Regions from separate parts of the Pseudoalteromonas sp. MB47 genome, predicted to be linked through region 3. Evidence: predicted binding sites of a transcription regulator. Region 3 holds the regulator's gene; each other region holds the start of a gene.

Region 1 (3,202 bases), on a different contig from region 3:
CAGTGTGGGTGCTTTTTTAAAGCGATCGTAGTTCGAGATAATTAACTTATCGCCAGGCTCTACGCCTTCAATTATCTCGACAGCATTGATACTGCTTGCACCGGTTTTTATATCGATTAAATAAGCCATGTCACCGTCAACTTTATAAGCATGGGTGCCACCTTGTTGTAAGAATGCGCCGCGTTTTACTTGTAATACATCGTCGCGATTTTCTAGTAAAATACGTGCGGTTAAGCGTTGGTTTTGGCGAATGCCAGAAATCTCATTGTCAAAGCGTACGCGGGTTGTGACCTCGCGATTATTTACTTCAGGTGATATAGCCGATAGCGTGCCTGTGACATGACGAGCACCTAAAGTAAGCTCAACTTGCATACCAAGACCCAGCTCATTGGCGTAGCTTTCTGGTACTTGCAGTTCTGCTTCAAAGTTACTTAAATCGACCAATGTCATTAATGGTTGGCTTTGTGTGACCGCTTCTTTTTGTTGCACTAATAAGTTACCCACAATGCCGTTTACACTCGCGGTAATAGTGAGTTCACTTACTTGTCTGAGTAAGTCATCAACAATCAGTTGCTGACGTGCCAGATCACGCTCTGCTGCTTTTAGCTCAAATGCGAGGGTGTCTTTAGCTAAGCTGACTTCTTGCTCGGCGTGCTTATAAGACAGCTTGGCACGGGCTAAGTCATCAACGGCTTTTTCTAAATCTATTTGGCTAATTAAATGTTTTTCGATTGAGATTTTAGCTCGGCGGTTTTCTCTATCTGCAGCATTGAGTTCAACTTGCGCTAAATCGAGCGCTTTAGTCAGGCTTAGTTTTTGTCTACGCGCTTCAAGTTGCTTGCGCTGTAACTCGCCTTCTAATCTCGCTAATACTGATTGTTGTTGTTTTAGCTCGTTGGTTAGCTCAGGGCTGGTTACGGTTGCGATCACTTCATTTACTTCAACGCTGTCACCGGCTTTAACTTTTAAATCGACAAAGCCGCGTTCAGGGCTGTAAACCTTTGGCGCATTAGCTGCAACGATTTTACCGCTTGCTGCTACATCTCTGGTGAGTGTCTTTTGGCTTACTTCACTAATTTGTAGGCTTGCTGCATCAACCGAGATGCTGCCATCGTTACTGGCAAACAATGCTTTAAAGCCGAGTGCACCAACAAGTATTACACCTGCTGCTAGTATAAGTGGCTTTTTAATGGTGTTTTTCTTGGCCACTGTAATATCTTGGGCACTGGTATCCTTAATCATCATAACTCCTTACGATTCTCAAAACACACAATCATGAAGCCAACGGCAAGCATGGTAAGTGGAGAAGCCATAAACAAACTGATAGTGAACATTTTGAAATCCTCAATTTCGCTGATGTCTTATCTATACCAGTAGCGTGCCAGTTTTTAATTTATTGATTTTTAATTATTTTATGTTTTAACAGTGAGTTAATGTCTGTCCGCGGACAGAAAAAGTGTCCGCAGCGGACACTTTTTAATTGCTGATTGTTGACGCAAGGGTAAAGAACTCAGTCATTGCGACTAAGGTAGTCTGCTCAGATACGTAGTTTGTAACTATGCTAAAGCCAAGAGTAAATAATGATGCAGTTAGGCTAGTCGAGACCCCGTAAAAACTGCATTGATATTCATAATTTGAATAATTATTCAAAATAAAGCGAAGTTTACGTTAACGTAAAGTGGCGGGTTTTTAGATTGTTTTTTTACAAGTTGTTAAATTTGACACCAGTGTCATAAAAAAATAACGGGTAAAATACGACTAAATGTAAAAAAATAGCATAGAATTTAAAAAGTACCTTAAGTGAGAAATATTCATGAATATGAATATGTATTCAAAACTCTATTGACTCATGAGGTATTTGGCGATAGTTTTGTTCGTCTGCTAGCACTGTCACAAAAGACTGAACCGCTAGTCGTTGTAGCAAGGGGAGGGGTCTATGTTATACGACTCAAAATTAGAAAAAGATAATTGTGGCTTTGGCTTAATAGCCCAGGTCAATGGTCAGGCGAGTCACCGCTTGATTCGAACAGCAATCACTGGCTTAGATCGCATGGAGCACCGTGGGGGTATTTCTGCAGATGGTAAAACAGGTGATGGCTGTGGTTTATTAATGCAAAAACCTGATAGCTTCTTTCGTGCTATTGCCAGCGAACATGATTGGCATTTAGGAAAGAACTACGCCGTTGGCATGGTATTTTTAAATGCCGATCCTGTACTTGCGCAAACAGCTAAAGATGTGTTGAGTGAAGAACTCGAAAAAGAAACCTTGAGCATTCAAGGCTGGCGCGTAGTACCTACCGATGCGTCATGTTTAGGGCCAATTGCAAAAAAACAACTACCAGGCTTTGAACAAATTTTTGTAAGCGCACCAGAAGGCTGGCGTCCAAAAGATTTAGAGCGTCGCTTATATGTAGCGCGTCGTCGTGCTGAAAAACGCCTCGAAAACGATGAACATTTTTATATTGCCAGCTTATCTGGTTTAGTTACTGTTTATAAAGGCTTAATGATGCCTGTAGACTTACCTAACTTTTATTTAGACCTAGCTGACATCCGCATGACCAGTGCGATTTGTGTATTCCACCAACGTTTCTCTACTAATACACAACCTCGTTGGCCACTGGCGCAACCATTCCGCTATTTAGCGCATAATGGTGAAATTAATACGATTCAAGGTAACCGCCAATGGGCGCGCGCCCGTGCGTATAAGTTTGCCTCACCACTTATTCCTGATTTGCAATCAGCAGCGCCTTTCGTGAACGAAAGCGGCTCAGACTCTTCTAGCTTAGATAATATGCTTGAGTTGTTCTTAGCGGGTGGCATGGATTTATTCCGTGCAATGCGTATGCTTGTGCCGCCAGCATGGCAAAAAAACCGTGCTATGGATGATGACTTACGTGCATTCTATGACTTTAACTCAATGCATATGGAACCATGGGATGGCCCAGCTGGTATTGTAATGTCTGACGGTCGTTTTGCAGCTTGTAATCTTGACCGTAACGGTTTACGCCCAGCGCGCTATGTAATCACTCAAGACGGTTTTATTACCCTTGCCTCAGAAGTCGGTATTTGGGACTACGCGCCAGACGAAGTGGTTGAGAAAGGCCGTGTTGGCCCAGGTGAGTTATTAGTAATTGATACTCATCAAGGTAAAATTTGGCATTCAGATGAGATTGACCAAGATCTTAAGTCACGCCATCCATAT
Region 2 (3,202 bases), on a different contig from region 3:
CAACTTAACGCGTTTAAATGTCCCCGGAGATTTTGCTGTAAGCGATGTCGCAAAAGTAAGTTTTATCGACGGCCAATGGCATATAGCAAGTGTAACGACAAATGTGCCCCTCACTAAGGTATGTGAGTGATAACGTTGGGTAGAACGGAGACGCACTCAGAGCCGTCAGCTATCAGATTAAAACCCAACAAGTTAGCGAGTTTCTAGAGAAAGGAGCTATCAGCTTTCAGCCGTCAGCTATCAGATTAAAACCCAACAAGTTAGCGAATTTCTAGAGGAAAGAGTAAAGTTATCGAGTTTGAGGCTCACGTAGGCGTGAAATTTATTTCGCGCGGTGGTTTATAAAGTCATCAGACTTTAAACCCAAGTTAAGACTTGTAGGAGGCGTTTTAACGCCGAAAAAACTCACGCTATAGCCAAAAGTTCACGGTTAAAACCATTCCTACGATTATCTCAGATCTCATGCATCATTTAAAAAACAAAAAAGCGGCACTTGGCCGCTTTTCTTAAGTAAGGTGTGCTATTAGCAGTTAGTTTCTTCTGCGTTAACACCTTCTTTTACTTCTTCACATGCATCTTCAACTGCATTTTGTGTATCAGTAATTGCTTCGTCAATACGCTCACCTGCGTCTTCAGCAGAGTTGTCTTCACAACCCATGATGAAAAGACCTGAAAATAGGGCGATAGTTGCGGCTTTTAAAGTTGAATTTTTCATAATGAAATTCCTTGTAAATTTAAAAAAAGTAAGTGGTTATCTGCTTTTAACTACTTAGGGACGTTGCCTCTAAGTGCTCCTGATACCAGCGAAATAACAAGTAATACTAAAAATATAAAAAAGATAATCTTAGCGATGCCTGCAGCGGCTCCTGCGATACCGCCAAAACCTAACACTGCTGCGATTAACGCGATAACTAGAAAAGTAATTGTCCAGCGTAACATAGTGGTCTCCTTGGCTATTTAAATTTTCTTAAGTTCGATGTAACTGAAGCGAGTTCTGTGCCAGAACTTTTATTTTATATATTTCAATGGGTTGTGTGTTTTTGTTGTTCTTTAGAGGGTTCATCATTTGGTAACTTTTACGAGTAAGCATGTAACTTATTCATAGTGATATTTTTTCATATTGAGATGCATGAGAAAAAGAGATAATGCACCAATAAATGGTAAGACCAATTTAACATTGTTTGGGTTGGCTACCTCTAACACCTTGTTGTGTGTGGTTTTTAGCCATTTTGTTGCTATTAATTAATAGTTCAGCATATAACGACTGGCTATATTGATTATTTATATCATCTATAGCGGGGCTTTAAATGCATAAATAGTGGGGTGTTAATTGTATGTATGTCATGTTATTTTAAATTTAATTGGTTTTACCAATTTACAATGGTGCTATACAAATGAATTTTGTTTGTTATTATTGGTGCATAATTATTTAACAAAAATAACTTTTTATTTTAAGTAAGCGAGGGGAGTCGTATGGATATAGGTGGATTACTCACCACTGCGGCCAGTTTGATGGTGACAGGCATGGTAGGCGTGTTTGTTTTTCTGACTATTTTGATTTCAGCAGTCACTTTAATGTCAAAGGTAGTGGGTCGATTTGATGATCCTGCAATTGCAGAACCTACGCGTACAGCAAAAATTCAACCTCAACAGGGTGTGCCACAGGCACATATTGCAGCAATCAGCGCTGCAATTGCTCAATTTCGAAATAAACAAAAATAACGGGGCAGCTTAAACATGGCTAAATTAAAACTAACCGAATTAGTATTGCGTGACGCACACCAGTCTCTTTTGGCAACGCGTATGCGCTTAGACGACATGCTACCCATGGCAGAAAAACTCGATAATGCGGGTTATTGGTCAATTGAATCATGGGGTGGTGCGACGTTTGACTCGTGTATCCGTTATTTAGGTGAAGATCCTTGGCAACGTATTCGCGAGCTAAAAGCGGCAATGCCAAACACTAAGCAACAAATGCTACTACGCGGACAGAATCTTCTAGGTTACCGTCATTATGCTGATGATGTAGTCGAAAAGTTTGTTGAGCGTGCCCACAAAAACGGTGTTGATGTTTTCCGCATTTTCGATGCGATGAACGATGTGCGTAACCTTGAAACTGCCATTAAAGCTGCTGTTAAAGTAGGTGCTCATGCCCAAGGTACTATTTCGTACACAGTAAGCCCAGTCCATACGCTTGATATGTGGCTTGAGCTTGCAAAACAACTAGAAGATCTTGGTTGTCATTCAATTTGTATCAAAGATATGGCAGGTTTATTAAAGCCTTATGATTGTGAACAGTTGATCAAAGGTTTAAAAGAAACTGTGTCTATTCCTATTGCGATGCAATGCCACGCAACCACAGGTTTAAGCACTGCAACTTATCAAAAAGCGATCGATGCAGGTATCGATATGCTTGATACGGCTATTTCGTCAATGAGTATGACCTATGGTCATAGCGCCACAGAAACCATCGTTTCAATTGTAGAAGGCACTGAGCGAGACACAGGCCTTGATTTAAACCAATTAGAAGAAATTGCTGCTTACTTCCGTGACGTACGCAAGAAATATGCTGCATTTGAAGGCAGCCTTAAAGGCGTTGATGGACGTATCTTATTAGCGCAAGTGCCGGGCGGCATGTTAACTAATATGGAAAATCAGCTTAAAGAGCAAGGTGCTGCTGATAAACTTGATCAAGTATTACTTGAGATCCCGCGTGTTCGCGAAGACTTAGGTTACATTCCACTCGTTACACCAACCTCGCAAATTGTTGGTACTCAAGCGGTACTTAATGTGTTGACTGGCGAGCGATATAAAACCATCACTAAAGAAACTGCGGGTGTGCTCAAAGGCGAGTATGGTGCAACACCAGCACCAATGAATAAAGAGCTGCAAGAACGTGTACTAGATGGCGCTGAAGCAATCACTTGCCGTCCTGCTGATAAGCTTGAGCCTGAACTTGAGAAGCTTGAAGCAGAGTTATTAAGTGAAGCTAAAGAGCAAGGTTTAGAGCTTGCTGATGACGTGATTGATGATGTGCTTACTTACGCATTATTCCCTCAAATTGGCCTTAAGTTTATTAAAAACCGTAACAACCCTGATGCGTTTGAAGCAATTCCAACGGGTGAAGTTGCTAAGTCAGAAAGTAAACCAGCCGCTTCAAGTCCTGCAAAAGCAGAGCAATACAGCGTTAAAGTTGACGGTA
Region 3 (3,202 bases):
TTTAGCTTGCTCTTCGAATGCACTTAACTCACCGTAAGAAAGAATTTCTTCAACGCCGTTCTTACCTAGACGAACTGGGTGTGCGAAGTATGCTGCGTCACCGTTTTCAACTGCAACGTATGCGTAATCAATTACTTCTTCACCTTGTAAGCCTTTAACTAAAGACATACAGAAGCGTGCTGCAGCTGCGCCCATAGAAAGAGTCGCTGAACCGCCACCCGCTTTAGCGTTAACAACTTCAGTACCTGCGTTTTGGATACGTGGAGTTAATGCCGCAACTTCTTCGTCAGTGAAAGTAACACCTTCAACTTGAGATAGAAGAGGAAGGATTGTCGTACCTGAGTGACCGCCGATCACTGGAACTTTAACGTCAGTTGCGCTTAAACCTTTAAGTTCAGCAACAAATGCTTCTGAACGGATCACGTCAAGCGTTGTGATACCGAATACACGGCCTGCATCGTAAGTACCCGCTTTTTTGAATACTTCAGCAACGATTGGCACTGTGCCGTTTACTGGGTTAGTGATGATACCTACTAACGCTTTAGGACAGTTTTTAACGATGCCTTCAGCTAATGTTTTGATGATACCTGCGTTTACGTTGAAAAGGTCCGCACGGTCCATGCCTGGCTTACGTGGCATACCCGCTGGGATAAGAACGATATCACAACCAGCTAATGCTGCGTCTAGGCTGTCAGCACCAAAGCCTTCAACTTTAACGTCTGTTGGGATGTGAGAAAGATCAACCGCTACACCAGGAACAACAGGGGCAACATCGTATAACGATAATTCAGAACCTGCAGGTAAACTTGTTTTTAATAATAAAGACAATGCTTGGCCGATACCGCCAGCTGCGCCTAAAACAGCAACTTTCATTGGAATTCTCCGTAATTTGAGGTAGGAAATATTTGTGGCCCTAAAGATAATGAAATTAGCGACTAAAAACAAATTTATCCTGCTTATTTCGCGTATAATTTCGACCATAGTTGTAAACTTGGCTGTAAAGACACAGCATTTTGGACGACTTTGTAAACTAATACTGCATAAATATGCAGAGTTGTGTAGAATTACCCTACATTTTATGAATAAAGAAACGGCAACATGCAACCACAAGACAAACAAGAAGCACTGATCAAAGCGTTTAAAGCGCTATTAAAAGAAGAAAACTTCGGTTCACAAGGTGAGATTGTCGAAGCATTAAAAGAGCAAGGCTTTGATAATATTAGTCAAAGTAAAGTATCTCGCATGCTAAGCAAATTTGGTGCGGTACGTACTCGTAATGCAAAACAAGAAATGGTCTATTGCTTACCGGCTGAAATGGGTGTGCCAACAGCGAAAAGCCCGCTGCGTCAGCTTGTTATTGATATTATGCATAACGAAATGATGATTATCATTCGCACCAGTCCAGGCGCAGCACAATTAATTGCTCGTTTACTTGATTCACTCGGTAAAGCAGATGGCGTACTAGGCACTATTGCAGGCGACGACACTATTTTTATCGCCCCTGCGAAGATTTCTGAAATCGATGTAACGCTTGATCGCGTACGCACTTTATTCGATACCGTTTAAAGCTGCTTTAAGAAGTTTACTGACGGGGCGAAAAACGCAGATCCCATATCGGCTTGAGTAAAATCGAGCCAATGATCATAGCAATCGCCCTGCCCCAAGCGACTCTTTAATACCTGCTCAAACGCATCCCCTTGCGCCGCACACGAAACCATTAAAATTCCCTGCTTATGCACATCACCAAATGGCATGCTTTGGTTTAGCAAGAGAGGCTGGCCATGCTCATCTTTTAATTCACTACGAACCGCATGACTGGTTTCTACAGCAGGCACAATCAAGGTGTTATCTAGACGCGTGCGCCCCATGATTTGCTCTTGCTCTGATAACGATAAATGCTGCCAGACACTCAAATCATGCACAAAGCGCTGAACATGGATATAGCTGCCTTGGTCTTCAAAGTGCCCCGGTTTATCGATAAGTGCTGTACTACGCTTTTGGCGACCATGGGGTGTATCGCCTGCATAAATAAAGCCGTTAAAATCACGTCCATCTAAAAACCGAAAATTACGGACCTGCTCCACCAGCTCAACATCCGGTGTTAATAATTTTAGAATTTGCAGAGCAAATAGATGGTTTACATCTTCACGGTCTGAGCGAATTTGTACAAACAAGTCAAATGGCTGAGCACTCATCACATGCTCACTGTGAGTCACATTCGGAAAGCTTTGCAATTGGCTAGGGATAAACTCGGGCAGAATATGCGGCCAATATTGAGCGCCAAGGGCAACCACACACGATAGCATGGCTTCTGAGAACTGATCAGCAAACTCATCTTGAATGACGCTAACGCGTTTTAGTTTTTTACGTAATGACTCATCGTGGCCATCGTAAACATTAAAAAACAGGTGCAAACCATGTAAGTTTGCTTCAGCACAAATCCCAGATTGCGCTTGCGCCATAGTGAATCCTTAGCTTCTCGTTATTTGCACAAAGCCAAGGATTCAAGATTGTTATTTATTACTAATCATGAAAAAAATTGACTGTGTGCGGCATTATTTTTATTTTTACAGGCTGCTCAACAGCTAACACGCGGTCTTGCTCTGCAGCAACTTCACACTCTTGCCCTGCAATATTGATTCGATATACATAACGCGTACCGATAAAGCGCCTGTGCAAAATAGTTAAACTGTTTGCGTCACTGTGCGCAGCTTCACACAACTGAATATGGTGCGGTCTTATATACACTTGACCTTGCTGACAATCTGCATTGTTCGGTGTCAATGAGTGAACCACACCAAACGCCGTTTCGTATTCAGTTGGCGTTAATACTTTTGCCGTTAAGTATATGCCCGTACCAAGAAACTCTGCAACCACCTTTGAGTTAGGTTGGCTAAATAACTGCTCAGGAGAGCCTTGTTGGGCTATTTTTCCACCATGCATAACCGCAAGCGTGTCAGCAAATGCGAAAGCTTCTTCCTTTGAGTGAGTAACAAATACCGCAGAAACCTGCTGAGCTTTAATAATGCGGCGTATATCGGCAATAAGCTCAAAACGTACTTGTGTATCAATATTCGAAAATGGCTCATCAAGTAATAATAAACTTGGTTTGTAAGCAAGTGCACGGGCTATTGCCACTCGTTGCTGTTGGCCACCAGAAAGCTGGTGCGGATATCGCTGTGCACAACCATCGAGTTTAACA
Region 4 (3,202 bases), on a different contig from region 3:
TAAACCTACACGGTGGCAAGCCAGCTAACTTCCTAGATGTTGGTGGCGGTGCAACTAAAGAGCGTGTATCTGAAGCATTCAAGATCATCTTATCTGACGACAACGTTAAAGCTGTTTTAGTTAACATCTTTGGTGGTATCGTTCGTTGTGACATGATCGCAGAAGGTATCATCGGCGCAGTTAAAGAAGTAGGTGTTAACGTTCCTGTAGTAGTACGTTTAGAAGGTACTAACGCTGAACTTGGTCGTGAAGTACTAGCTAGTTCTGACCTTAACATCATCGCTGCTGAATCACTAACAGACGCAGCTGAAAAAGTTGTTGCTGCTGCGGAGGGCAAATAATGTCTGTATTAATCAATAAAGATACAAAAGTTATCTGTCAAGGTTTCACAGGTGGCCAAGGTACTTTCCACTCTGAGCAAGCGCTTGAGTACGGTACACAAATGGTTGGTGGTGTAAGCCCAGGTAAAGGCGGTCAAACGCATCTTGGTCTTCCAGTATTCAACACAGTACGTGACGCTGTTGAAGCAACTGGCGCAACTGCATCAGTTATCTATGTACCAGCACCTTTCTGTAAAGATGCAATCTTAGAAGCTATCGATGCTGGCATCGAGCTAATCGTTTGTATCACTGAAGGTATCCCAACACTAGACATGGTTGACGTTAAAGTTAAGCTTGATGAAACTGGTGTTCGTATGATCGGTCCTAACTGCCCAGGTGTTATCACTCCGGGTGAAACTAAAATCGGTATCATGCCTGGTCACATCCACAAGCCTGGTAAAGTAGGTATCGTATCACGTTCTGGTACTCTTACTTATGAAGCGGTTAAGCAAACTACTGACGCTGGTTTCGGCCAATCAACATGTGTTGGTATCGGTGGTGACCCAATCCCTGGCACTAACTTCATCGACGTTTTAGAAATGTTCGAAAAAGACGAGCAAACTGAAGCTATCGTTATGATCGGTGAAATCGGTGGTACTGCAGAAGAAGAAGCTGCAGAATACATCAAGCACAACGTGACTAAACCTGTTGTTTCTTACATTGCTGGTGTTACTGCACCTGCAGGTAAGCGTATGGGTCACGCTGGTGCAATCATCGCAGGCGGTAAAGGTACTGCTGATGAGAAATTTGCTGCATTAGAAGCTGCTGGCGTAAAAACTGTACGTTCACTAGCTGACATCGGTAATGCACTTAAAGAGAAGACAGGCTGGTAATCAGTTCTAATCTCTTAAAAAAGGCTCGCTTATGCGGGCCTTTTTTGTATCTGCCACTATCTTATAACATGCACGAAAATTCCACCTGCAAATTAAGAATAATAATGCTTTATTTGTGAATATAAATTCTCTACACTTGTGGCTTGTATATCTGTTTTTATTAAAACATTCGACTTTAATAAGGTAAATATTACGTGCGTACCACAGAATTGGTAGATGGATTTCGCCAGTCAACTCCATACGTTAATGCTCACCGCGGTAAAACATTCGTTGTTATGCTTGGCGGAGAGGCGATCGATCAGTCTGGTTGTCGCAGCATCATCAACGATGTCGCGCTACTAACTAGTCTTGGTATTAAGATTGTTTTAGTGTTTGGTGCTCGTCCACAGTTTAACGCAGCGCTTGAACAAGTTGGCATAACTAGTCAGTTTCATAATGAGATACGGGTAACTGATAACGCAACATTTGATGTAATTAAAAAAGTTGCGGGTGCAATGCAGTTCGATATAACCGCGCGTTTATCTACGTCTTTAAGTAGTACACCTATGTCTGGCTCATTTTTAAATGTGGTGAGTGGTAATTTTGTTATTGCTCAGCCTTTAGGTGTTGATGAAGGTGTTGACTATCATCATTCAGGAAGAGTGAGACGTATCGATGTTGCAGGTATTCGCCACCAGTTAGATAACAACGGAATTGTGCTGCTTGGGCCAATAGCGGCGTCTGTTACAGGTGAAAGCTTTAACTTAACCGCTGAAGAAATTGCTACGCAAGTAGCTCTCAAACTACGCGCCGATAAAATGCTTGGTTTTTGTAAAGAAGCCGGTATTTTGGATGAAAATGGTGAAGCAATTGCAGAGCTAATGCCAAATGAAGCTGAGCAGCTATTAGCAAGCTATCGCAAGCAACCTGACTCATGTGTCAGCGCCACTGTTTTCTTACAAGCTGCAATTGATGCTTGTCGAGGTGGCGTGCATCGTTGCCATCTTGTTAGTTACAAAGAAGATGGCGCCTTATTACAAGAGCTGTTCTCTTTAGATGGTATTGGTACACAAATCGCACCACAAAGCTCTGAGCAATTACGAAGTGCAAGTATTGCTGATATTACCGGAATCATTAACCTTATTAGACCCCTTGAACAACAAGGCTATTTAGTGCGCCGTTCTCGTGAACAGCTCGAAATCGAAATTGAACAATTTACGGTTATTGAGCGTGATGGACTTATCATTGCCTGTGCGGCTTTGTATCCGTTTGCAGATGAACAAGTAGGGGAGTTCGCAAGTTTGGCTGTTCACCCTCAGTACCGAGATGCCGACCGCGGAAGTTATCTACTGAGGTTTATTATTAACAAGGCTAAACGTGCTGGTTATTCGCATTTATTTGCTCTCACCACACGCAGCATTCACTGGTTTTTAGAGCAAAGTTTTGAAATAGTGACAGTTGAGGAGCTACCTGCGAAGAAAAAAGCGCTTTATAACCATGAACGCCGCTCTAAAGTATTGCGTCTAGATTTAACTAAGCTAGGTAATAAGAGGTGACGCATGTGTCACCTCTTATATACCCAAACCACCCCAAGGTGCGAGTTTCAGCATATTGAGGGGCTTGGGTATACTCTTAATATTGATAGTTAATGTGCTGATAAAAACGCACACGTAAATCTTGGCGAGTTGGATTAAATGCCAGCTCGTCAGTAACTTCATTTATCGCACTTTGCACTTGATTCATAAACTTACCATAACCAATGTCATGCTTGTCTTTATCGGCTGCGGCAATCACAAAATGTAGCGAATCTACAAGTTGATCAGCATCCCAGTACTGTTGTAATTGCACCTGCTCAGAGCTGCAATCAAAGGTTAGTTTTTGCAGTTCGCTGTTACTTTGTGCGTTATCAATATTGCTATTACGAACAATAGGGCGGGTACCGTTAGCGATGAAAGCGCCGAGTGTTAAGCCGCGTTTATCACATGCTCGTTTGAACGCATCAAAGATATA

The links. Region 3 encodes ArgR, which controls arginine synthesis, uptake and breakdown. Its sites were predicted from a motif close to ANTGAATANNTATTCANT; they were not measured.
Region 1: a site for ArgR is predicted at 1,819-1,836, ahead of gltB (glutamate synthase large subunit). Genes of this name have one in related genera too.
Region 2: a site for ArgR is predicted at 1,417-1,434, ahead of IMPJCBKJ_RS08735 (OadG family transporter subunit). Genes of this name have one in related genera too.
Region 4: a site for ArgR is predicted at 1,328-1,345, ahead of argA (amino-acid N-acetyltransferase). Genes of this name have one in related genera too.

Annotation. Positions count from the first base shown of each region.
Region 1 is NZ_VFBD01000001.1:5,250-8,451, reverse strand. It holds gene IMPJCBKJ_RS00020 (efflux RND transporter periplasmic adaptor subunit) at 1-1,242, opposite strand, end outside; gene gltB (glutamate synthase large subunit) at 1,937-3,202, shown strand, end outside.
Region 2 is NZ_VFBD01000016.1:13,145-16,346, forward strand. It holds gene IMPJCBKJ_RS08720 (hypothetical protein) at 1-130, shown strand, start outside; gene IMPJCBKJ_RS08725 (hypothetical protein) at 524-715, opposite strand; gene IMPJCBKJ_RS08730 (DUF1328 family protein) at 766-939, opposite strand; gene IMPJCBKJ_RS08735 (OadG family transporter subunit) at 1,474-1,722, shown strand; gene oadA (sodium-extruding oxaloacetate decarboxylase subunit alpha) at 1,738-3,202, shown strand, end outside.
Region 3 is NZ_VFBD01000021.1:51,168-54,369, reverse strand. It holds gene mdh (malate dehydrogenase) at 1-873, opposite strand, end outside; gene argR (transcriptional regulator ArgR) at 1,099-1,566, shown strand; gene IMPJCBKJ_RS11790 (Dyp-type peroxidase) at 1,563-2,462, opposite strand; gene IMPJCBKJ_RS11785 (ABC transporter ATP-binding protein) at 2,524-3,202, opposite strand, start outside.
Region 4 is NZ_VFBD01000020.1:233,069-236,270, reverse strand. It holds gene sucC (ADP-forming succinate--CoA ligase subunit beta) at 1-341, shown strand, start outside; gene sucD (succinate--CoA ligase subunit alpha) at 341-1,213, shown strand; gene argA (amino-acid N-acetyltransferase) at 1,408-2,748, shown strand; gene IMPJCBKJ_RS10655 (DUF3083 family protein) at 2,825-3,202, opposite strand, start outside.